3 regions of the Mitsuokella sp. AF21-1AC genome follow, and region 2 is predicted to be linked to each of the others. Evidence: riboswitches for the same ligand, from Rfam matches in the RefSeq annotation. Region 2 holds a riboswitch; each other region holds the start of a gene.

Region 1 (7,543 bases), on a different contig from region 2:
TGCCGAACTACATCATCCAGAACATCATCGTGCTCGTCTTCTACAACTGGCTCGGGCTGCCGTCGCTCGTGAGCTTCCTCATCGCGGCCGTGCTCGGCGTGCCCATCACGTTCCTGTTCGTCAAGATCTTCGCATTCGGCCGCCGCTGAGGCACAGTCCGGCAAATTCATAGCGAAATTATAGGAATAATAAGATTGACAGTTTGGCCTTCGTATGGTATCGTAATGGTATTCATAGCGAACTGACCAAAGAATGGAGGTTCCTGTGCACCGTTTGTGTGCCGGGACCTCCATTTTTGCATGGAAAACCAGATGAACAGGAGAGATTGAAGATGACAGCAGTGACAAGCAACCGCAATGAGCAGTGGAAACAGGAAAAGGACGGCCTCGACATTTTCGGGGAGATCGAGGCGCTTTCCGGCAAAGCGTTCTCGGAGCTCGACCCCGGCGACGTCGAGCGGCTCAAATGGGCCGGCATCTACGCGCAGCGGCCGCGCGACGGCCATTTCCTCGTGCGCGTCAAGCTGCCGTCGGGCACGCTTTCAGCCGCGCAGGCCGAGGTGCTCGCGGATCTCGCGCACGCGTACGGCAGGGATGAGGTGCAGATCACGATCCGCCAGGCCGTGCAGATCCACAACATCACGCTGCGCGACGCCGTCGTTATCCGCCGCGCCCTCGCGGAGGCCGGCCTGAGCTCCGTCGAGGCCTGCGGCGATGTGCCGCGCACGATCCTCGGCAATCCGCTCATGGGCGTCGACCCCGAGGAACTCCTCGACACGACGCCGCTCGTCGAGGAGACGTACCGCTTCTTCCTCGGCAACCGCGACTTCTCGAACCTGCCACGCAAGTTCAAGGTGTCGATCTCGGCAAATCCGCACGACGCCGGCTTCGCGCGCATCAACGACCTCGCGTTCGTGCCGGCCCGGCGCGCGGGCGAGACGGGCTTTCACGCCTACGTGGGCGGCGGCCTCTCGGCGGAGCCGTACCTCGCGCAGAAGCTGCCGTTCTTCATCCGCCCCGAAGAGGTGCTGCCGGTCGCCAAGGCCGTGGCGACGCTCTTCCGCGACGAAGGATATCGCGAGAAGCGCAATCACTGCCGCTTGAAATACCTCGTCGCGGATCTTGGCATCTGCGCCGTGGCCGCGAAGATCACGGCCCAGACGGGAACGCTCGAAGCTGGCGGCGAGGAGGTCACGGCGCCGTGGCAGTACGGCCGCTTCTACGGCGTCCACGCACAGAAGCAGCCGGGGCTCTCGTATGTCGGCGTGCATCTCGCCAAGGGCCACATCGAGGCCGCGGACCTGCGCGCCTTTGCAGGGCTTGCGAAGACCTACGGCACGGGCCGCCTGCGCACGACGAATTCGCAGAATCTCATCCTGCTCGACATCCCCGCTGAGCGCCTCGACGCATTGCTTGCCGAGGAGCTCTTTGCGCGCTATCCGCTGCAGCCGGGGCTCTTCTCGGGCTACGCGTCGTCGTGCACGGGCAATGCCTACTGCAATTTCGCGCCGATTGAGACGAAGGACCGCCTGCAGCAGCTGACGCAGGCGCTCGATGCGGCGTTCCCCGCGGCCGACGTGCCTGTGCGCATCAATCTGACGGGCTGCTTCCATTCGTGCGCGCAGCCGCAGATCGCGGACATCGGCCTGACGGGCGGCCGCGCGAAGGTCGACGGCGAGGTGACGCCCGTCTACACCGTGCAGGTGGGCGGTTCGCTCGGCCCCGATGCGGCCTACGCTCAGCCGCTTGCGGGCCGCGTGGCAGATGCGAAGCTCTTCGCGGCACTTTGCGCACTCGTCGCGCATTACTTCGCCGTGCGCGAGGCGGGCGAGGCCTTCCACGAAACGGTGCGCCGTACGCCGCTCGCGGACTGGCAGGCCGTCCTTGCGCCCTATCTCGTGTAAAGCAGGCGTTTTTTCGCGGAAACGGTTGTAATTCTGTATCGTTTCGTCTATAATAAAAAGCGTTTTAAGGATTTTACAATTCCATAGACACGGGGAGCTTGCCCGGCGGCCGCAGCGCGCGGCGTCAAAGCAGGCTGAGAGGGAGTTCGTGACTCCGACCCGGGAACCTGATTTGGATAATGCCAACGTAGGGATGCGCAGGAAATGCGATCGAGCGATGTTTCTGCATGTACAGGGAGACGACCAGAGTCAGGTTGCCTCCCTTTTTGTTTTGGCTGGTGGCGTTTTGAGCATGCCGGGACGTTGGGGAGCTGTGATTTTCGGAGGAGGATGCAAGATGGTACGAATCAATGGCGAGCTGCAGGCAAAAGAGGGCCTGAGCGTGGCGGATTATCTGGCGGAGGCCGGCTACGACCGGCGGGCCGTGGCCGTGGAGCACAACGGCGTGATCCTCGCGCGCGAGGCCTACGATACGACGGTGCTCAGCGATGGGGATGAGGTCGAGGTCGTCTGCTTCATGGGCGGCGGCTCGGGCGCCGGTGATAAGGAAGCAAAAGACGATGCACTCGTCATCGGCGGCCACACGTTTCACTCGCGCTTCATCCTGGGCTCGGGCAAGTACTCGCTGAAGCTCATCCAGGCGGCGGTCGAGTATGCCGGCGCCGAGCTCATCACGGTGGCCGTGCGCCGCGCCAACACGAAAGAGAAGGAAAACATCCTCGACTACGTGCCAAAAAATATCACGCTCCTGCCGAACACGTCGGGTGCGCGTACGGCGGACGAGGCCGTGCGCATCGCACACCTTGCGCGGGCGCTCGGCTGCGGCGATTTCGTGAAGATCGAGATCATGCGCGACTCCAAGTATCTGCTGCCGGACAACAACGAGACAATCAAGGCCACGGAAATCCTCGCGAAGGAAGGCTTCATCGTCATGCCCTACATGTACCCCGACCTCAACGCCGCGCGCGACCTCGCAGCGGCCGGTGCAGCCGCCGTCATGCCGCTTGCAGCGCCCATCGGCTCGAACCGGGGACTCGCGACGAAGGAATTCATCCAGATCCTCATCGATGAGATCGACCTGCCGATCATCGTCGACGCCGGCATCGGCGCGCCGTCGCAGGCATGCGAGGCCATGGAGATGGGCGCGGCGGCCATCATGGCCAACACGGCGCTCGCGACGGCCGGCAATGTGCCGCTCATGGCTTCAGCCTTTGGCGACGCCATCCGGGCGGGCCGCAAGGCGTACCTTGCGGGGCTCGGGCGCGTGCTGAGCCGCGGCGCCGAGGCTTCCGACCCGCTGACGGGTTTCCTGCGCAATTGAGGAGGTGGCAGTTATGAAAGAGAATCAGTTCCTCGTGGATTCCAGCCGCCTGAGCGAGGCCGCACTCGCCAAGAAACACCGCCTTGAGCACGATCCCTCGTGCCGCACGGACCCCATGGCCTATCTGCCGGATATGGAAGAGATCCGCTCCGATGTGCGCGAGAAGGTCATCGCGGCCATGAACGCCTACGATCCCGATGCCTACACGATCCAGGACGTCCGTCGCGCGCTCGACCACCGCATCTGCAGCGTCGAGGATTTCAAGGCCCTGCTGTCGCCTGCCGCGCAGCCCCTGCTCGAGGAGATGGCAAGGCGTGCGCGGCTCGAGACGAGCCGCCATTTCGGCAACACGGTCTATCTCTTCACGCCGCTCTACATCGCCAATTACTGCGAGAATTACTGCGTCTACTGCGGCTTCAACTGCTACAACGACATTCAGCGCCTGCAGCTGACGTCCGAGGAGATCGAGCATGAGATGCAGGTCATCGCCAGGAGCGGCATGGAGGAGATCCTGCTGCTCACGGGCGAGAGCAAGACGAAGAGCAGCGTCGCCTACATCGGCGAGGCCTGCAAACTCGCGCGCAAATACTTCCGCAACGTCGGCCTCGAAGTCTACCCGATGAACGTCAGGGACTACAAGTACCTGCATGAATGCGGCGCGGACTACGTGACGGTCTTCCAGGAGACGTATGACCTCAAGAAATACGAGACGCTGCATCTTATGGGCCACAAGCGCGTCTGGCCGTACCGCTTCGAGGCGCAGGAGCGCGCGCTCATGGCCGGCATGCGCGGCGTCGGCTTCTCGGCACTCCTCGGCCTCGCGGATTTCCGCAAGGATGCGCTCGCAACGGCACTGCACGTCTGGCATCTGCAGCGCAAGTATCCGCAGGCGGAATTCTCGCTGTCGTGTCCGCGCCTCAGACCCATCATCAACAACGAGAAGATCAACCCGCTCGACGTCGGCGAGCGCCAGCTCTGCCAGATTATCTGCGCGTACCGCATCTTCCTGCCGTATGTCGGCATCACCGTCTCGTCGCGCGAGAGGGCGTCCTTCCGCAACGGCATCGCGAAGATCGCGGCGACGAAGATCTCGGCGGGCGTCTCGACGGGCATCGGCGACCACGAGGAGAAATACACGGGGAAGGAGACGGAGGAGAAGGGCGACGCGCAGTTTGAGATCTGCGATTCCCGCAGCCTCGGCAGCATGTACCACGATATGGCCGCCGAGGGCCTGCAGCCCGTCCTCAACGACTATGTCTATCTCTGATGTCATCTGCGTGACGAATCGCCATGTGTTTGCCCATGAAGAGGATTTCCTCGCGCGCCTGGCCGCGATCGCTGCTCACCAGCCGCGGGCCATTGTGCTGCGCGAGAAGGACCTAACGGAAGAAGCCTACGAAACGCTCGCGCAAAAGGTCCTTCATCTCTGCAAAGAGGCGGGGGTCCCCGGCATCGTGCACGGCTTCCCTGACGTGGCCAGGCGCCAGCATGCCGCAGGGGTGCATCTGCCGTTGCCTCGTCTTCGCCGCCTCGTCCCGGCAGAGCGCTCCTCCCTGGCGTCTTTCATGGAGCTTGGCACCTCGTGCCACAGCGTCGCGGACGCGCAGGAAGCTGTGCGCCTCGGCTGCACGTATATCTTTGCCGGCCACATCTTTGCAACCTCGTGCAAGCCGGGCCTGCCGCCGCGCGGGCTGGACTTCCTGCAGGCGGTCACCGCCGCCGTGCCGCTTCCCGTCTACGCCATTGGCGGCCTGACGCCCGCGCGCGTGCCGCTCGTGCGCGCAGCCGGGGCCCAAGGAGCCTGTGCGATGGGCAGCCTGATGCAGGGGAGCCTCTGGCTCTGATGCACCCTGCGCATGTGTAATACTGTATACATAAAAAGAGGGGTTGACGCCGGCAGGGCCGGAAGCTATAATAGACACATCAGCAAGAGAACAAGAGGCAATGGAGCCCCGCGAGAAACCTAGGTACCAGGTTCTGCGGGGCTTTTTCTGTTCTTCAGGCTGACTGCATATCCGCAACATTCCTAACATCATCAACTCAGAAATGGACAATGGCGTCCAGTGGTTCCCTGCCGCGAGATTCTCGCGGGAGCGGGGCGGCTGGGCGTCTTTTTCGTTTCACTCCCCTTCCTGCGGCTATGCAAAGCAATTATCCCAAATTCGTCTTCGGACCAAGAAAGGAAATGATTCACATGATTGATACGGGCGATACGGCCTGGGTCCTCATCAGTGCGGCCCTGGTCTTCATCATGACACCTGGTCTGGCTTTCTTCTACGGCGGCATGGTCCGCAGCAAAAACGTCCTGACCACGATTATGCAGAGCTTCTTCATCGTAGCGATGATTTCCGTTGAATGGATCATCCTCGGCTATGCCATGACGTTTGGCACGGATATCGGCGGCTTCATCGGCAGCCTCGACAAGATTGGCCTTGCGGGCGTCGGCCTCAATGTGCTGGAGAACGGCACGATTCCGGAACTCGCATTCGTCGCCTTCCAGTGCATGTTCGCCGTCATCACGCCGGCCCTCATCACGGGTGCATTTGCCGAACGCATGCGCTTCGCCGCCTTTGCTGTCCTCATCCTGCTCTGGGCCATCCTCATCTACAACCCGATGGCTCACTGGGTATGGGGCGGCGGCTTCCTCGCTCAGCTCGGCGCCCTTGACTTCGCCGGCGGCCTCGTCATCCACATCCTTTCCGGTGTTTCCGGCCTAACCATCTGCATCCTGCTCGGTGCACGCCGCGGCTATGGCCAGTTCGCCATGCTGCCGCACAACCTGCCGATGACGGTCCTCGGCGCAGCGCTCCTCTGGTTCGGCTGGTTCGGGTTCAACGCCGGCTCGGCCCTTGGTGCCAACGGCCTTGCAGCCAACGCGTTCGTCACGACGCAGGCTGCCGCCGCTGCCGCCACGGTTTCCTGGGTCCTCGTTGAGTGGATCCGCAACGGCAAGCCGACCATCCTCGGCGCCGCATCCGGCTGCATCGCCGGCCTCGTCGCCATCACGCCGGCTGCCGGCTTCGTAAAGCCCATGCCTGCTGTCTGCATCGGCCTCATCGGCGGCATCGTCTGCTACCTCGCCGTCGCCGTCCTCAAGGAGAAGCTCGGTTACGATGATTCCCTCGACGCCTTCGGTGTCCATGGCATCGGCGGTACCTGGGGCTCGATTGCCACAGGCCTCTGGGCCACGACGGAAGTCAACCCGGCTGGTGCCGACGGTCTCTTCTACGGCGATTCGCATCTGCTCTTCGCGCAGGTCGTCTCGGTCATCGTCGCTTATGCGCTGGCCATCGTCGGTACCTTCATCCTCTTCAAGATCGTCAGCGCCTTCATGAAGGTCCGCGCCGACGAGACGGAGGAGATTGCAGGCCTCGATGTCGTCGAGCACGGCGAGCGCGGCTATGCCAGCGCCATGATGGCCGGCAGCCCGATCGTCGCATCGCTTGAGAACTCCAGCGAGATGCTCGCGAACACGATTTTAAACACGCAGAAAGAGTGAGGCAGCCATGAAGATTACAAAAGTAGAGATCATCACCCGCGCCAGCAAACTCGAAGAACTCAAGCAGGCGCTCAACGATATCGGCGTGCTCGGCATGACAGTCAGCCAGGTATTCGGCTGCGGCCTCTCGAAGGGCCACACGGAAGTCTACCGCGGCAAGGAGTACGACATCAACCTCGTGCCGAAGATCAAGCTCGAGACGGTCGTCTGCGAGATTCCGGTCGAGCGCGTCCTCGAAGTCGCACAGAAAGCCGTGCGCACGGGCAACATCGGCGATGGCAAGATCTTCGTCTACGAGCTCACCGACGCCGTCCGCATCCGCACGGGCGACCGTGGACCGCAGGCCATCATGGACATCCCCGAAGAGAAGAAAGGATGACCTGTTCACATTTGCAAACCCCTTCTAATTCCATACACAATGCATAGATGAAACAGAGGCCGCGCCGGTTTTCCGGCTGCGGCCTCTGTTTCTTTCAGCTCTATAATTGAAATTCAAATTTGAATTTGATATAATAAAAACAAAATGAAATTTGAATTTGAAATCCGGGTAAGAATCAGAAGAGCAAAAGACGCAACAGGCAAAGGGGAAGGGGTCTATCATGAAACAGCCAAAGAAAATCGCGGCCGTCCTGGTACTCATCGTGCTGATTGGCGGTATCTGGTACGCGTATCAGCGCCATGAGCAGCAGGCAAGGCTCGCGGCGGCGCGCGAAATCACGCTGTCGGGGAACGTCGACGTGCGCGAGATCACCGTGGCCTTCCGCGAGAGCGACCGCATCAGGGATCTCCTCGTGGAGGAAGGCGATACGGTCAGGGAGGG
Region 2 (7,543 bases):
CCGCTTCGATGAATTCGAAAAGCGCCTGACGCCGCACACGAAGGCCGTCATCGTCAATTCGCCGAACAATCCGAGCGGTGCCGTTTACTCCGAGGCGACAATCCAGCGCCTGTCCGAAATCCTCGCAGTCAAAGAAAAGGAATACGGTCATCCGATCTTCATCATCTCCGATGAGCCGTATCGCGAGATTGCCTATGAAGGCTATACGGTGCCGTACATCCCGAAGTATTACAAGAATACGCTCGTATGCTATTCGTACAGCAAATCGTTCTCGCTGCCGGGCGAACGCATCGGCTACATCGTCGTGCCGGACGAGGTTGCTGATTTCGGCGCCGTCTATGGTGCCATCGCCGGTGCCGCCCGCGTGCTGACGCACGTCAATGCGCCGTCACTCTGGCAGCTCGTCGTTGCACGCTGTGCCGGTCAGCCGTCGGATATCTCGACGTACGTCAAGAACGGCCAGCTGCTCTACCAGGGCCTCATCGATGCCGGTTTTACGTGCGTGAAGCCGCAGGGTGCCTTCTACCTGTTCCCGAAGGCCCTCGAAGAGGACGATTACGCCTTCTGTGAGCGCGCGAAGAAATACGACCTCCTGCTCGTGCCGGGCACGGATTTCGGCTGCCCCGGCTACTTCCGCGCAGCATACTGTATCAAGACCTCGACGATCGAGCGTTCGCTGCCGCTCTTCAAGAAGCTGGCCGCTGAATACCGCTGATTGCGGCTGCGATACCCAGACAATCATTGGACGTATGAAAAAGCCGGCACGCCCCTGTGCCGGCTTTTTGTGAGGGGAAATGATTTATGAAAGCAGTCATTGTCGGCGCAACCGGCGCCGTAGGCAGGGACCTTCTGGATCTCCTGCTCCGGGACAAACGTTACGATGAAGTGCGCACCTTTACGCGCCGTGAAGTGCGTGCGGAGGACCCCGCCCACAAGCTTCGCTCCTATGTGGTGGATTTTGAGAAGCCCGAAGGCTGGCAGGACCTCGTCAAAGGCGACGTTATCTTCTCGGCGCTCGGCACCTCGCGCAAGCAGGCGGGCTCGACGGTGGCACAGCGCCATGTGGATTACGACTACCAGATGATGTTCGCTCGCTTTGCCAAAAAATACGGCATCAGACATATGGTGCTCGTCTCTTCGGTCGGCGCGGACCCGTCCTCACGCTTTTTCTACCTGCGGCTCAAGGGCGAGGTAGAACGCGATATGGAGGCCCTGGGCTTTTCGGCGCTCACGATCATCGAGCCGCCGTCGCTTATCCGCAAGCATGCCAAGCGGCTCATGGAGACGGTTTCCGTCAAGGCCATCCAAGGCCTGAATGCCATTGGCCTCGTGAAGAACATGGCGCCCATCTCTACGGAAGTCGTCGCTTCGTGCATGGCCAATGTCGGCGCCGAAGAGAAACAGGGTGTGCAGCGCATTACCGGGCAGGAAATCCGCTCCTTTGCCTGAGCGCGGAGAATGCTCCAACTACTTGGACAGCCTTGTTCTCGGAAATTTTGACTTTTTGGCCACTTTGTGACCGAGTAACGGAGACAAAGTGGTCTTTCTGATACAATGAAGTCAACAAAGCAAGGAACGCGACAGCGGGAGGGATTGGAATGGCAAAGGAAACAGTAGCAAAAGACGTAGTAATCATCGGTGCGGGCATGGCCGGGCTGACGGCGGCGCTCTATGCAGGTCGCTCGAATCTCAGTACGATCGTGCTCGAGAATGAGCTTGTGGGCGGGCAGATTGCCAATGCCACGGGTATTGAGAATTATCCGGGCTTCATGAGCGTCAAGGGCGGTGACCTCATGGCGACGGTACAGGCACAGGCCGAGGCCGTCGGCGTTGTGGTCGATGAATTTGACCTCGTGAAGCGCGTGAATCTCGCGTCTGTCCCCAAAATCGTCGAGACGGAAGAACATATCTACGAGGCCAAAACGGTCATCCTGGCCACGGGCATGAAGCGCCGCAAGATGCCGCTGCCGGAGGCCGCACGCTATGAGGACCGCGGCATCCATTACTGTGAGCTCTGCGATGGCCATATGTATCAGGATAAGGTAATCGTCGTGATGGGCGGCGGTAATGCAGCCGTCGATGCGGCCAACTATCTGACGCGCTATGCGAAGAAACTTTATCTCATCCACCGCTCGGAGCTCCGGGCTGATGAGGTGTCTCAGAAACGCCTCTATGCCAATCCCGCCGTCACGGTCATGCTGCAGACGGAAATCACGGCGCTTGCCGGTGAGAAACGCCTCGAGTCCATTCAGGTTCTGCACAAGGATACGGGCAAGAGCGAGGAACTGCCGGTCGATGCGATTTTTGTCAACATCGGCGTCGTGCCGAATACCGAACTCTTCCGCGGGCAGATTCGCCTGACGGAGAGCGGCCGCATCCCTGCCGGCGAGGACTGCCGCACGGAAATCCCGGGCGTCTTCGCTGCCGGCGATGTGCGCGAGAAGGAAATCCGCCAGCTCACGACGGCTGCGGCTGATGGCACGACGGCTGCCCTGCTGGCTGAGCGCTACATTCGCCAGCTTGAGGATTGAGCCGTTTCCCGTCCTTCCATGTAAAATATTTGATTTCAGATAAGGAGTGTTCTCTTATGGTAAAAGTTTATTCGATCACGACCTGCCCCTGGTGCGATAAGGTCAAGAAATATCTCAAATCCCGTCATGTGGAGTTTGAGGAGCACAACATCGAGCTCAGCGATAAGGACCGCGATGAATGCTACAAGATCTCCGGCGACCTCATCGTGCCAGTCACAACCGTCAACGGCAAGGATTTCGTCGTGAGCTTCGATAAAGCCAAGCTCGACGCTCTGCTCGGACTCTGATACCATATCCCTTCCTGTCACCGGCTGCTCGTCAGCCGGTTTTTCTGCTGCTCCAAATTTTCAGTGCAAAAGGTGTCCGGATACCGTATAATGAATAGAGAGTTATGAAAGCGAAAACATTTGCTCGATAGATGAGAGGGGCAAGACGATAGAGGTAGAAGATATGAGCAGGATTTTCAAGGGACCTGGCAGGAAGCTCCGGGACCAGGCGGCTCAGGGCATTGTCGAGTATGCGCTGATACTGGCCTTCGTGGTCGGCGTGGCCGCGGCAATCTTTGCCAACGGCGGCCTGGCGGATGCCATTGGAGAAGCATTTTTTAATGTGTCTACGACCATCAGCAATGCCATCGATGGTTCGAATGAAGCCAAGCAGAAACGCTTGCAGAAAACGTTGGACGATGCACTGCGTCAAGCTATCAAGAATGGAAGAATTGAAATTGCTGCGGGGAACTGGGTAGAGATTGATGTTCAACAAGAAGTCAATTCAGACTATGGACACAAATATGCAACAAATGGTGGTTCGAGTGGAAAACCTGGTGTAAAAATCGATGGTAAAGATTACACTAGATTTACAGGAATTTGGAATGCGACTTCGCTTAAAGAATATGAAATGAATGTCGGTCAGGAAGGCGGCTGGATTGGTGTTCGTATCGAATCGTTGGGGAATGGCTCGTATATTTCACATTATTATACGGGTCAGGAGCAATCTTCCAGTGGTGTTGGCAATAGCAACTATAAAAATACAACATATATGAACCAAACTTATGGAAAAGATGGTACGGAATATAATATTTCATGGACGACCAATAAATAATTGACTTAAGGACGAGGCAGGAAGTGCTTGCTATTTTTTCATCCTTTTGCTACAATAAACAAGAACAAACACAATATGACGATTTCACTAGGGGAGCCGCTTGCGGCTGAGAGGATTTTCCGACCCTTGGAACCTGTTGGGGTAATACCTGCGTAGGGAAGTGACAAAGCAAATTTTGCCGTCCGGTACGCCGGGCGGCTTTTATTTTTAGGAGGAATAGCCATGTCGACACAAATGCAGCAGGCCCGTGAAGGCCGCATCACCGATGCCATGAAGATCGTGGCCGAGGAAGAGAAGATTCCGGTGGAAACCATCCGCGAACGCGTGGCCAACGGCACGATTGCCATCTGCGCCAACATCAACCACAAGAACCTGCGCCCGCGCGGCGTCGGCGAGGGCCTGCGCGTCAAGGTCAACGCCAATATCGGCACGTCGAGCACCTTCCCGGACATCGAGCCGGAACTCGAGAAGCTTGACGAAGCCGTGCGCTGCGGCGCCGATGCCGTCATGGACCTCTCGACGGGCAACAACATCGACCTTTCGCGTCAGCGCATCATCGAGCATTCACCCATCATGGTCGGCACCGTGCCGCTCTATCAGGCAACGGTGCGCTCCATCCGCGAACACGGCGCCGTTGTCGAGATGACGGATGACGACATCCTCGAGACGATCGAGCAGCAGGCCAAGGACGGCGCGGACTTCATGACGCTCCACTGCGGCGTCACGCGCAGCGCCATCGAGCGCATGCGCCGCCAGGGCCGCATCATGGACATCGTGAGCCGCGGCGGTTCCTTCATCGCCGGCTGGATGCTCCACAACGAGATGGAGAACCCGCTCTACGAGCATTACGACGATATCCTCGACATCTGCGAGAAATACGATGTGACGATCAGCCTCGGCGACGGCATGCGTCCGGGCTGCACGGCTGATGCTACGGACCGCGGCCAGCTCACGGAGCTCATCACGCTTGGCGAGCTTGTCGACCGCGCCTGGAAACGCGGTGTCCAGGTCATGGTCGAAGGGCCGGGCCATGTTCCCTACGACCAGATTGAGGCGAACATGAAGCTGGAGAAACGCCTCTGCCGCCATGCGCCGTTCTATGTCCTCGGCCCCCTCGTCACGGATATTGCGCCGGGCTACGACCACATCACCGCGGCCATCGGCGGCACGCTTGCGGCCGTCTCGGGAGCGGACTTCCTCTGTTACGTGACGCCGGCGGAGCATCTGGCCCTGCCGACGATCGAGGATGTCCACACGGGCGTCATTACGAGCCGCATCGCTGCCCATGCCGCCGACCTCGTGCGCGGCGTACCGGGTGCGCGCGAATGGGACCGCGAGATGGCGAAAGCCCGCAAGGTACTCGACTGGAATCGTCAGATGGAACTCGCCATCGACCCGGACCTTGCCAAGAAGAAACGTGGTGCGCGCAACCCCGCTGATGAAGGTGCCTGCTCGATGTGCGGCGATTACTGTGCCGTGGAGATCATCAACAAGTACTTTGACAAGCCGGACTGCCCGTGCCAGGACTGAGCAAGCGGAGCTTTTCAGGAAATTCTGCAAAAAACATCGGCGGGAAGAAGGATTTTGACCGCTCTGGCTCGAAATATTCCTTGTAAAATGAAATCAAACCTAGATTGGAGGTTTTATTATGGGGAAGATACAGAAAATCCTTGTACCGGTTGATGGTTCGGTCAATGGCTGCAAAGCAGTAGATGAGGCAATCTTCTTTGCGGAGAAGTGCAAGGCAGATCTCGACTTTGTCTATGTAGCCAGCAACATCAATAAGGACATCCCGAGTCATATCGTCTTCGACCGCATCTGGGAGAAACTGCCGGATGACATCAAGGCCTCGAAGCATGTCGAGACGGGCAATATCCCGAAGGCCATCCTGCGCGTGGCAGGTGAGGAGCACAGCGATCTCATCATCATGGGCAGCCGCGGCCTGGGGCTGTTCAAAGGCGCGCTGATCGGCAGCGTCAGTCAGAAGGTCGTCGAAGAATCGCCAATCCCGGTCATGGTCATCAAATGAGTTTGTGACAGCCGGTATCCATGTATGAGGCATAGGGCTGCCGCACGAAGCATTCGTATTTCGTGCGGCAGCCTTTTTGTGCACAAAAAGGGTTCGCAGTCGCTATGTGTATATGTTTCTAGCGGTTTTTTGTAAAGGGCAGTTCTTGACAAACGGATTTTCCTATAGTATCATAAATATATTATAGTTAAACATATTTGTTTAGTATGCTTTTAATCACCGATAGAAAGAAGAGGCGATCAGAATGGCAGGCCGTAAACTGCAGCCAGGGGAAATCCCAGCGCTTGCTATGGAATACATCCTTCATGGACTCAGGAACATCTGTTACGGGGAAATCATCCTCGTGGCTCAGGATGGCGTGCTCATGCAGGTGGAGTGGAATGAGAAACGGCGCCTGGATTGCTGGCAGGATACTGGCTCAGGGACGTGTCCGTATTCGCCGGCGGCCCTGCAGGAGATTGCCGCGCGTATCCGCAAGGAATTCGGCCTGCTGCAGTACGGCAAACTCGTGCTCGTCATCCGTCACGGGCGGCTGCTGCAGATCGAACGCACGGAGAAGCAGCGCTTCACGGGCCTCGACGGCGAAGGCATCTGAGGCCGGCTGGTTTTCCAGAATAATAAAAAGGACTGCGGCATGGCAGTCCTTTTTTCGTGTGAGACGGTTCCGGTTCAGTTTTTGGTGTTGTCGTCGCCGTGCGTCTTGCTGAGCCAGCGCGACGTCTTGAGGCGTTTCTGGGTTTCCTGACGGTCCTTGTAGATATCCTCAATGACGAGTTTGCAGATGACGATGAATGGTACGGCGAGGAACATGCCGGCCGGGCCGAGCAACTCACCGCCGAGCACGATGCCGAGGATGATGGCCACAGGATGCAGGTCGAGCGATTTGCCGATGAGCGTCGGATAGACGATGTTGTGGTTGAGCTGCGTCAGAATCAGGTAGAAGCCGGCCGTCTGCACGGCAATCCAGGGATCGACCGTGGCCGTCAGCAGGACACCGAAGGCCGAAGCGACAGTCGGGCCGAGCACCGGAACGAATTCGCTGATGCCCGACACCATGGCGAAGACCGATGCATACGGCAGGTCGCGCGCGGTGTAATAAATCAGGACAATCGTGGCCGTGATGGAGCAGATGACGAGCTGACTGCAGATGTAGATGCGCAACGAGGACAGGATGCGGTTGAAGAGCGCGAGCACGCGGCTGTAATCGCGCCGTGGGAACAGGCTCGCGCAGTACGCCTTGATGTCGTCGCCGTCCTTCAGCAGGTAGAATGTCACGAAGAAGATGATGACCATGTCGATGAATTTATTGAAGATCGACAGCAGGATGGTCAGCGAGGACTTCAGAGCATCGACACTCGCCGTCTTGAGCTCCTCCCAGAGCTGGTCGAGTTCATTCGTCAGATAGGCATTATTCTGCAGGAATGGTGCTTCTTGCAGCTTCTCGGTAATCTGTGGGAAATCGGTGACGAAGCGTGTAAATGTCGGGATGAAGGTGCTCGACACCAGCACGAGCAGCCCGGCGGCCACTAGTACGAAGCCGATGAGCACGATGGCTGCCGCAAGCCCGCGGTTCAGTTTATGTTCGAGCCGGTCGACGAGCGGCGTCAGGAGAAGCTGCAGGAGCATCGAGATGAAGATGATAAAGGCGAGCTGCGGCAGAAACCAGAACGTTGACAGAAGGATCGTGAAGGTGATGCCCAGCAGGATGGAAGTTCGATAAGTCTTTAGGTGCATAGTACAGTTCCTTTTTCGAATACGGTATCAGCAGATGGATGGCGGCCGCTGTGTGGGCCGCACGATGAGTCCATCAAAATTATATCACATCGTTACCTCGGGTAAAAGCAGGGGAAATGCCGCATGGCAGAAGCGGGTGAAAAAATGG
Region 3 (7,543 bases), on a different contig from region 2:
AGCTCAAGCAGGGGTATACGCCGATGGATGTGCTCAAGGCGACGTTCCCCGCGGGGACGGTCAGCGGCGCGCCGAAGCTGCGCGCCATGGAGATCATCCATGAGCTTGAGCCCGTGCCGCGCAATTCGTATTCGGGTACGGTCGGCTACATGGATTTCTGCGGCAACATGGATATGTGCATCACGCTGCGCACGATGCGCATCGAGAACGACGACACCGCCATCATCCAGTCGGGGGCCGGCATCGTCGCCGACTCTGTTCCCGAAAAGGAATACCAGGAAATCCTGCAGAAATCAAAGGCGTTGTTTGAGGTCGTAGAGGAGGTGGAAAACGATGTTGTTGCTTTTAGATAACTACGACTCCTTTACGTACAACGTTTACCAGCTCCTGTCGGAGCTTGGGGCCGAGGTCGAGGTCATCCGCCACGACAAGACGACGGTGGAGGAGGTCCGGCGTCGCGGCTACGAGGGCATTGTCATCTCGCCGGGGCCCGGCGTGCCGAAGGACGCCGGCATCAGCGAGGATGTGATTCGCGAGCTCGGCGGCGAGGTGCCAATTCTCGGTATCTGCCTTGGCCATCAGGCCATCGGCGAGGTCTTCGGCGGCAAGGTCGTGCGCGCGGGCAAGATTATTCACGGCAAGGTATCGCCGCTGCACCACAACGGCAAGGGGCTCTATGCCGGCCTGCCACAGGATATCGAGGTCGGCCGCTATCATTCACTGATCATCGACCGTGCGACGCTGCCCGACTGCCTCGAAGTCACGAGTGAGCTGCACGATGGCACAATCATGGGCGTGCGCCACAAGGAGATGGACATCGAGGGCATCCAGTTCCATCCGGAATCCATCCTGACGCCGACGGGGAAGACGATGATGCAGAACTTCCTCGCGCATCTTTCCTGAATATCTAAGCACTTTTTTAGCACCTCTTGGAAATCGTTTGGGTTTCTTTTAGAAATCATGTGCAGCAAGCAGGATTTTTGCCCGGTACCGGGGAATAACATAAAGAAACATCCCGTAATGGGGAAGACTATTCCAGCTGCTGCCTGTCTGCATGATGGCCGCTGACTGGAACCGGGAGGAGGAAGATGCCTTATGATGTCCAAGAGAAAGGGGATGGCCGCTGCTTTGCTGGCACTGTCCCTGTGGCTGGCTCCCTATGGGGAAGCCTCGATGGCACCTGTAGCTGCAGAACCCGTGGCAACGGCTGAACCGTCAGCACCGGCAGCAGCGCCTGCCGAAACGGTGGTGCCGCTCGATGCCAGGGCTTCGCTGGATAAGGCTTTCGATCAATTGGCAGAAGTCAAGAACGGGACGTATGATTTGTCGCTGGTGGCGACGACGCCGAAGGGCAGTGCCACGCTTACGAGCGGCATCTCATTTGTATCCGAGCCGTACACGCGCGCAAAGGGGCAGATGGCCATCGGTTTTTCGCTGCCGGGCGCGCCGGAATTTGAGCGCGATCTCGCCTACTACATCCGCGAGACGGAGCAGGCCACGGCCTTTTACTGCCGTCTCGGCCATGGCGAATGGGAGAAATCCGTGACGAAGCGCCAGCCGATGGACAAGACGGTCAACGGGTTCTGGACGGCGGCTTTCCGCAACGGCTTCATGGATTTTGCGAAGGATGTGCAGTTTGACGTGAAGGAAGGAGCGGCACAGACGTACCTCGTGACGGTGGATGGCAAGGCCCTCGGCAAGCTCTATCTCGAGAATGAGCACCCGAACCTCGCCAATGCCGACATGCAGAAAACGCTGGAGTCAATCCTTAAGAATGTGCCGGATTTCACGTATACGGTGACCATCGATGAGGAGAAGAACACGCTGACGGATTTCCACGCCAATCTGACGGAGCCCATCCGCAAGGCGGGGCTCATCTATCTGAAGCGCAGCGATATGACGCGCGAGGATAAGGATTCGTACCGCAAGGCTCTCGAAAACAGCACGGTGGAATTGAGCCTCAAGGGCCGTGACTTCAACGAGCTCGAGGATGTGCAGGTCCCCGCTGAGATCCTGGCCAGTGCGCGCGATATCAAGGCCGGCACGGCCAATGAAAACGCCGCGCCTGCCGGCAAGAAGGCAGACGTCAAGTAAAATCGCATATCGATTATTTGCAGGGGTACACCTCGGTGTTGAGAAGGCATGGCCTGACCCTTAGAACCTGTGGAGTCAAGACTCGCGAAGGGAGCAAAGAAATTCGGAGCTCGCCGGCAGGCGGGCTCTTTTTGACGCCGGGTCTCCTGGAGAAAGAAAGGCAATGGTGATAGATATGGAACTGGAAGAAATCAAGCAGGGCATTCTCCTGGCCGTCCGCAAGGCGAAGGAGACGACGCCGCTCGTGCCATCCATCACGAATTCGGTGACAATCAATTTCGTGGCGAATGCGCAGCTGGCGGCCGGCGGTTCAGCCGCCATGGTCTATCTGCCCGATGAAGGGACGGGCATGGCGGCTCTCGGCAGTGCCATGTACATCAACATGGGGACGCTGTTGCCCATCTACGAGAAGACGCTGCCGCTGACGGCGCACAGCCTGGCTGATCATCACCATCCCTGGGTGCTCGACCCCGTCGGCATCGGACTCGGCGGCATGCGGCGGGACCTTTTGCTCGCGTTCCGCCAGACGCCGCCGGCCATCGTGCGCGGCAATGCGTCGGAAATCATCGCGCTCGCGAATCTCTGGCAGCTCGATTCGGGCATGGCGGCTGACGGCGTGCGCGGCGTCGATGCGACGGACAGCGTGCGCGAGGCAAAGCTGGCGGCCGAATCGCTGGCCCGCTTCACAGGCGGTGCCACGGCCGTGTCGGGCCCCCTTGATCTCGTGACGGACGGCACGACAACGGTCATGAGCGAGGGCGGCTCAGAGCTTTTCACGAAGGTCACGGGTGCCGGATGCTCTCTCGGCGGCGTGGCAGCCGTCTACGCCGCTGTGACCACGCCATTTTTCGCGGCGCTGGCGGCTGTGCAGGCATACAATTTCGCCGGAAAGAAAGCCGAACAGCGTGCCGGCGGACCGGGTACTTTCGCCGCTTATTTCCTCGATGAGCTCTATCAGGCAAAGCCCGAGGAGATTGCGGACAATCCGTTCTATATGATATGAATCGATGGCATGAAAAGGGGGCTTTACGATGAATGCGCTGATTGCGGTGGCCATTGCTCCGTGCGGGACCGGTGAGGAAATGTCGTCTTATGTCGGCGAGGTCGTGCAGGTCATCCGGGAATCGGGACTGCCGAACCGCACCAATTCGATGTTCACGGAGATCGAAGGCGAATGGGATGAGGTGATGGCCGTGGTGAAGAAGGCCACGATGGTGCTGGCCGACCGCGGTATCCGCACGGAGGTGGTCCTGAAGGCGGACATCCGTCCGGGTTATCAGGATATGATGCATGGCAAGCTGGAACGCATGGAGAAAAAGATTGCCATGGCAAAGGCGAATCAGGTGAATCAGGAAAATCAGGAAGGAAGCGATGCGAAGTGAATATGCGTGAACGACTCGATATCTCCGCGTACTTTGTCGTGGGGCCGGAGAACACACTCGGGCGGCCGGTGCCAGAGGTTATCCGCGCGGCGGTCAGCCACGGCTTTACGTGCCTGCAGCTGCGTTCCAAGACGGCATCGGCAAGGGAGCTCATAAATCTGTGCGGCGAGACGGCTTGCGTGCTGCAGGAGCTCCACAAGGAGGACGCGGTGGCCTTGCTTGTCGATGATCGTCTCGATGTCGTGCTGGCCGCACGTGAGCAGGGCATCAAGGTGGATGGCATCCATGTGGGGCAGAGCGATGTGCCCGTGAGTGTCTGCCGCAAGTATCTTGGCGAGCGCGGGGTCATCGGCCTCTCCGCCCGCACGAATGAGCTTCTCGATTACGTCCGCCATGCCGATACATCCGATATCGATTATTTTGGCGCGGGGCCGCTGCACGAGACGCCGACGAAGCGCGACTGCGGCCGCGGGGCCGATGGGCGCGTGATCACGCGGAGCTTTGAAGAGCTCACGGAGCTTCACCGCATCAGCCCGGTGCCCGTCGTTGTGGGCGGCGGCGTCAAGGCCTGCGATCTGCCTGCACTCAAGGCGACAGGCGTCGAAGGTTTCTTCGTGGTCAGCGCCGTGGCGGGAGCTGAAAATCCCGGCCGGGCAGCGAAAGAGATGGTGTCCATCTGGCGAAAATCCTGAGCTTTTTGCCTGTGAATTGCCCTCCAAAAAAATTTTGAAAAAATAAGTCAAAAAGTCGAAAAAGTATTTGACTTTTTGACTTATTGCGCTATAATAAGATTCAGGAACGGACGAAAGCCGCTCCGCAAGAATCAGAAAATCAGACAGAGCGATTATGGAGGATACGATTATGGGACAAGAAAAATACACAGCCAAGACGCTGGCGGCCCTGCAATCCGCTCAGCAGATCGCGGCCATGAAATATCATCAGGAAATCACGTCGGCCCATGTGCTCCTGGCACTGGCCAAGGAACCTGAGGGGCTGCTCGCGACGATCTTTGAGGAATGCCAGGCAGATCTACCGATGCTCAAGGCAAGACTCGAGCAGGAACTCGCGAAGATCCCGAGTGTCAAGGGCACGGACCGCCTCGGCATGGGCATGGACATGGTCCGCGTGCTCGGCCGCGCCGAGGAATATGCCAAATCCATGAAGGACGATTACGTTTCGACGGAACATCTGCTGCTGGCCCTTGTGACGGACGGCAGCAGCGAGGTGCAGGATATCTGCCGTCAGTTCCATCTGACGAAATCTGCCATCCAGGCTTCCATCAAGAAGAACCGCAAACAGAATGTCACGACGGATAATCCGGAAGAGGGCTATAAATCCCTCGAGAAATTCGGCCGCGATCTGACGGCTGCGGCGCGTGCCGGCAAGCTCGATCCGGTTATCGGCCGCGACGAGGAGATTCGCCGCACCATCGAGATCCTTTCGCGCCGGACGAAAAACAACCCGGTGCTCATCGGTGAGCCGGGTGTCGGCAAGACGGCCATCGTCGAAGGCCTCGCACGCCGCATCGTGGCGGGCGATGTACCGGAATCCCTCAAGAACAAGACGCTGTTCTCACTCGATATGGGTTCTCTGATCGCCGGTGCGAAGTACCGTGGCGAATTCGAGGAACGCTTGAAGAACGTACTCAATGAGATTGCCAAGTCGGAAGGACAGATCCTGCTCTTCATCGATGAGCTTCATACGGTCGTCGGTGCCGGTGCCTCGGAAGGCGCCATGGATGCCGGCAATCTCCTGAAACCGATGCTGGCGCGCGGCGAGCTGCGCTGCATTGGCGCGACGACGCTCAACGAATACCGCAAGTACATCGAGAAGGATACGGCTCTCGAGCGCCGCTTCCAGCCGGTCATGGTCGGTGAGCCGAGTGTCGAGGATACGATCTCAATCCTGCGTGGCCTCAAGGAACGTTACGAAGTTCATCATGGCGTGCGCATCCGTGATGCGGCGCTCGTCGCAGCCGCCACGCTTTCCGACCGCTACATTTCCGACCGTTTCCTGCCGGATAAGGCCATCGACCTCGTCGATGAAGCCGCTGCCAAGCTGCGCACGGAGATTGAATCCATGCCGGCGCCGCTCGATGAGATCCGCCGCAAGATCATGCAGCTGGAGATCGAGGAGCAGGCACTCAAGAAGGAGACGGATGAAGCTTCGCAGCAGAAGCTCTCCCGCATCACGAAAGAGAAGGCTGACCTGCAGCAGCAGGAAGCGGAACTCAAGAAGCAGTGGGAGACGGAAAAGAATGCCATCCTGCGCGTGCGCGCCATCAAGAAGGAAATTGACGGCGTGAACAGCGAGATGGAAGCAGCCGAGCGTGCGTACGACCTCAACCGCATGTCGGAACTCAAGTACGGCAAGCTGCCGGAACTCCAGAAGAAACTCAAGGAGGAAGAAGCGATCATCGCGGCCAAATCCAAGGACGACCGCCTGCTCAAGGAGGAAGTCGGCGAGGAGGACATCGCCAAGGTCGTCAGCCGCTGGACGGGTATCCCTGTGACGAAGATGCTGACGGGCGAACGCGAGAAGCTGCTGCATCTTGAAGATGTGCTGCACGACCGCGTCGTCGGCCAGGATGAAGCCGTCAAGGCCGTCAGCGAAGCCATCCTGCGCGCGCGTGCCGGCATCAAGGACCCGAACCGCCCAATCGGTTCGTTCATCTTCCTCGGCCCGACGGGCGTTGGCAAGACGGAGCTCGCAAAGACGCTGGCAGAAGCCCTCTTCGATGATGAGCGCAGCATGATCCGCATCGATATGTCGGAGTACATGGAGAAGCACAGCGTATCGCGTCTCATCGGCGCGCCTCCGGGCTACGTCGGCTACGATGAAGGCGGGCAGCTCACGGAAGCCGTGCGCCGCCGTCCGTACAGCGTCATCCTGCTCGATGAGATCGAGAAGGCACACCGCGATGTCTTCAACGTGCTGCTGCAGATCCTCGACGATGGCCGCCTGACGGATGGCAAGGGCCGTGTCGTCAACTTCAAGAACACGGTCATCATCATGACGTCGAACCTCGGCTCGCATGAGATCCTCAACAAGAGCTATGAGGAGGCAAAGGTTGCGGTCAAGGATATCCTCAAGGATTACTTCCGTCCGGAATTCCTCAACCGTGTCGATGACATCATCGTCTTCAAGGCCCTCGAGAAGGAACAGGTCAAGAAGATTGCCGCCATCATGCTCAAGAGCCTCGGCGAACGCCTGGAGCGTCAGGTCAAGATTTCCCTTGCCTGGACCGATGAGGCTCTGACGGCACTTGCCAATCAGGGCTTCGACCCGAACTTCGGTGCCCGTCCGCTGCGCCGCCTGCTCGTGCATACGGTTGAAACGGCACTCTCCAAGAAGATTATCCGCGGCGACGTGCAGGAAGGCGATACCGTCGAGATCGGCTACGATGGACATGATTTCACCTTCACGACGCAGGTCAAGGCGACGGTGGAAGATTAAACTTGTGCGTCTGACACAAGTTGCCATATAAAAAGGACTCCTGCATGAGCAATCATGCGGGAGTCTTTTTTGTACGGATGTTATGGTGCCGGGACGAATTTTGCGAGAATCGTATGGCCGTCCTTAACGAGGCTGCGGCTCAGCGCGTCGAGCGGCGCGAAAATCGGCGCGTACTCAAGGCGCAGGCGGAAGCGCAGGAACTGATGCGTCGTGCAGCCGAAAATCGGCACGCGGTCGAGGACGAAGGGATTCTCCGAGGGGGAAGCCAGACCGTAGTGCACGGTGAAGGCAGCGCGGTAGCCGGCCTCCTTTGTCATGCGCTCGAGTTCCTGGTCATAGGAGCCGCAGGGGTAGGCGATGAAGCGAATCGGCTTATTCAGCCGCCATTCGAGGGCCTGCTTGGAGGCGGAAAGCTGCGTCCAGACTTCATCGGCCGGGATTTTGTCGAGTTCCGGATGCGAGAGCGTATGGCTCTCGAAGTCGATGAGGCCGCTCTGCTGCATTTCTTCGACTTCGCCCCAGGTCATGTAATTGGGGTACGTGCCTATGAAATCGGAAATCAGGAAGATCGTTGCCTTGAGGTTGTATTTCTGCAGGATCGGGAAGGCATT

The links. Region 2 has a riboswitch for thiamine pyrophosphate ahead of thiC (phosphomethylpyrimidine synthase ThiC). Riboswitches for the same ligand answer to the same signal wherever they lie in the genome.
Region 1: it holds a riboswitch for thiamine pyrophosphate, as region 2 does, so the genes downstream of both, thiS (sulfur carrier protein ThiS) here and thiC (phosphomethylpyrimidine synthase ThiC) in region 2, are expected to answer to the same signal.
Region 3: it holds a riboswitch for thiamine pyrophosphate, as region 2 does, so the genes downstream of both, DWX75_RS08860 (hydroxyethylthiazole kinase) here and thiC (phosphomethylpyrimidine synthase ThiC) in region 2, are expected to answer to the same signal.

Annotation. Positions count from the first base shown of each region.
Region 1 covers NZ_QRVW01000033.1:12,898-20,440, forward strand. The annotation lists gene DWX75_RS10540 (GtrA family protein) at 1-149, shown strand, start outside; gene DWX75_RS10545 (nitrite/sulfite reductase) at 332-1,903, shown strand; TPP riboswitch at 1,984-2,114, shown strand; partial or broken gene thiS (sulfur carrier protein ThiS) at 2,241-2,420, shown strand; gene DWX75_RS10550 (thiazole synthase) at 2,421-3,224, shown strand; gene thiH (2-iminoacetate synthase ThiH) at 3,238-4,491, shown strand; gene DWX75_RS10560 (thiamine phosphate synthase) at 4,478-5,068, shown strand; gene DWX75_RS10565 (ammonium transporter) at 5,419-6,723, shown strand; gene DWX75_RS10570 (P-II family nitrogen regulator) at 6,731-7,102, shown strand; gene DWX75_RS10575 (efflux RND transporter periplasmic adaptor subunit) at 7,323-7,543, shown strand, end outside.
Region 2 covers NZ_QRVW01000036.1:1,091-8,633, reverse strand. The annotation lists gene DWX75_RS10845 (pyridoxal phosphate-dependent aminotransferase) at 1-715, shown strand, start outside; gene DWX75_RS10840 (NAD(P)H-binding protein) at 802-1,449, shown strand; gene DWX75_RS10835 (NAD(P)/FAD-dependent oxidoreductase) at 1,599-2,531, shown strand; gene DWX75_RS10830 (glutaredoxin domain-containing protein) at 2,588-2,818, shown strand; gene DWX75_RS10825 (Flp family type IVb pilin) at 2,982-3,632, shown strand; TPP riboswitch at 3,712-3,808, shown strand; gene thiC (phosphomethylpyrimidine synthase ThiC) at 3,855-5,162, shown strand; gene DWX75_RS10815 (universal stress protein) at 5,281-5,661, shown strand; gene DWX75_RS10810 (YezD family protein) at 5,906-6,256, shown strand; gene DWX75_RS10805 (AI-2E family transporter) at 6,331-7,395, opposite strand.
Region 3 covers NZ_QRVW01000023.1:7,908-15,450, forward strand. The annotation lists gene trpE (anthranilate synthase component I) at 1-353, shown strand, start outside; gene DWX75_RS08850 (aminodeoxychorismate/anthranilate synthase component II) at 334-903, shown strand; gene DWX75_RS08855 (hypothetical protein) at 1,096-2,094, shown strand; TPP riboswitch at 2,106-2,204, shown strand; gene DWX75_RS08860 (hydroxyethylthiazole kinase) at 2,258-3,097, shown strand; gene DWX75_RS08865 (MTH1187 family thiamine-binding protein) at 3,126-3,476, shown strand; gene DWX75_RS08870 (thiamine phosphate synthase) at 3,479-4,168, shown strand; gene clpB (ATP-dependent chaperone ClpB) at 4,338-6,932, shown strand; gene DWX75_RS08880 (polysaccharide deacetylase family protein) at 7,013-7,543, opposite strand, start outside.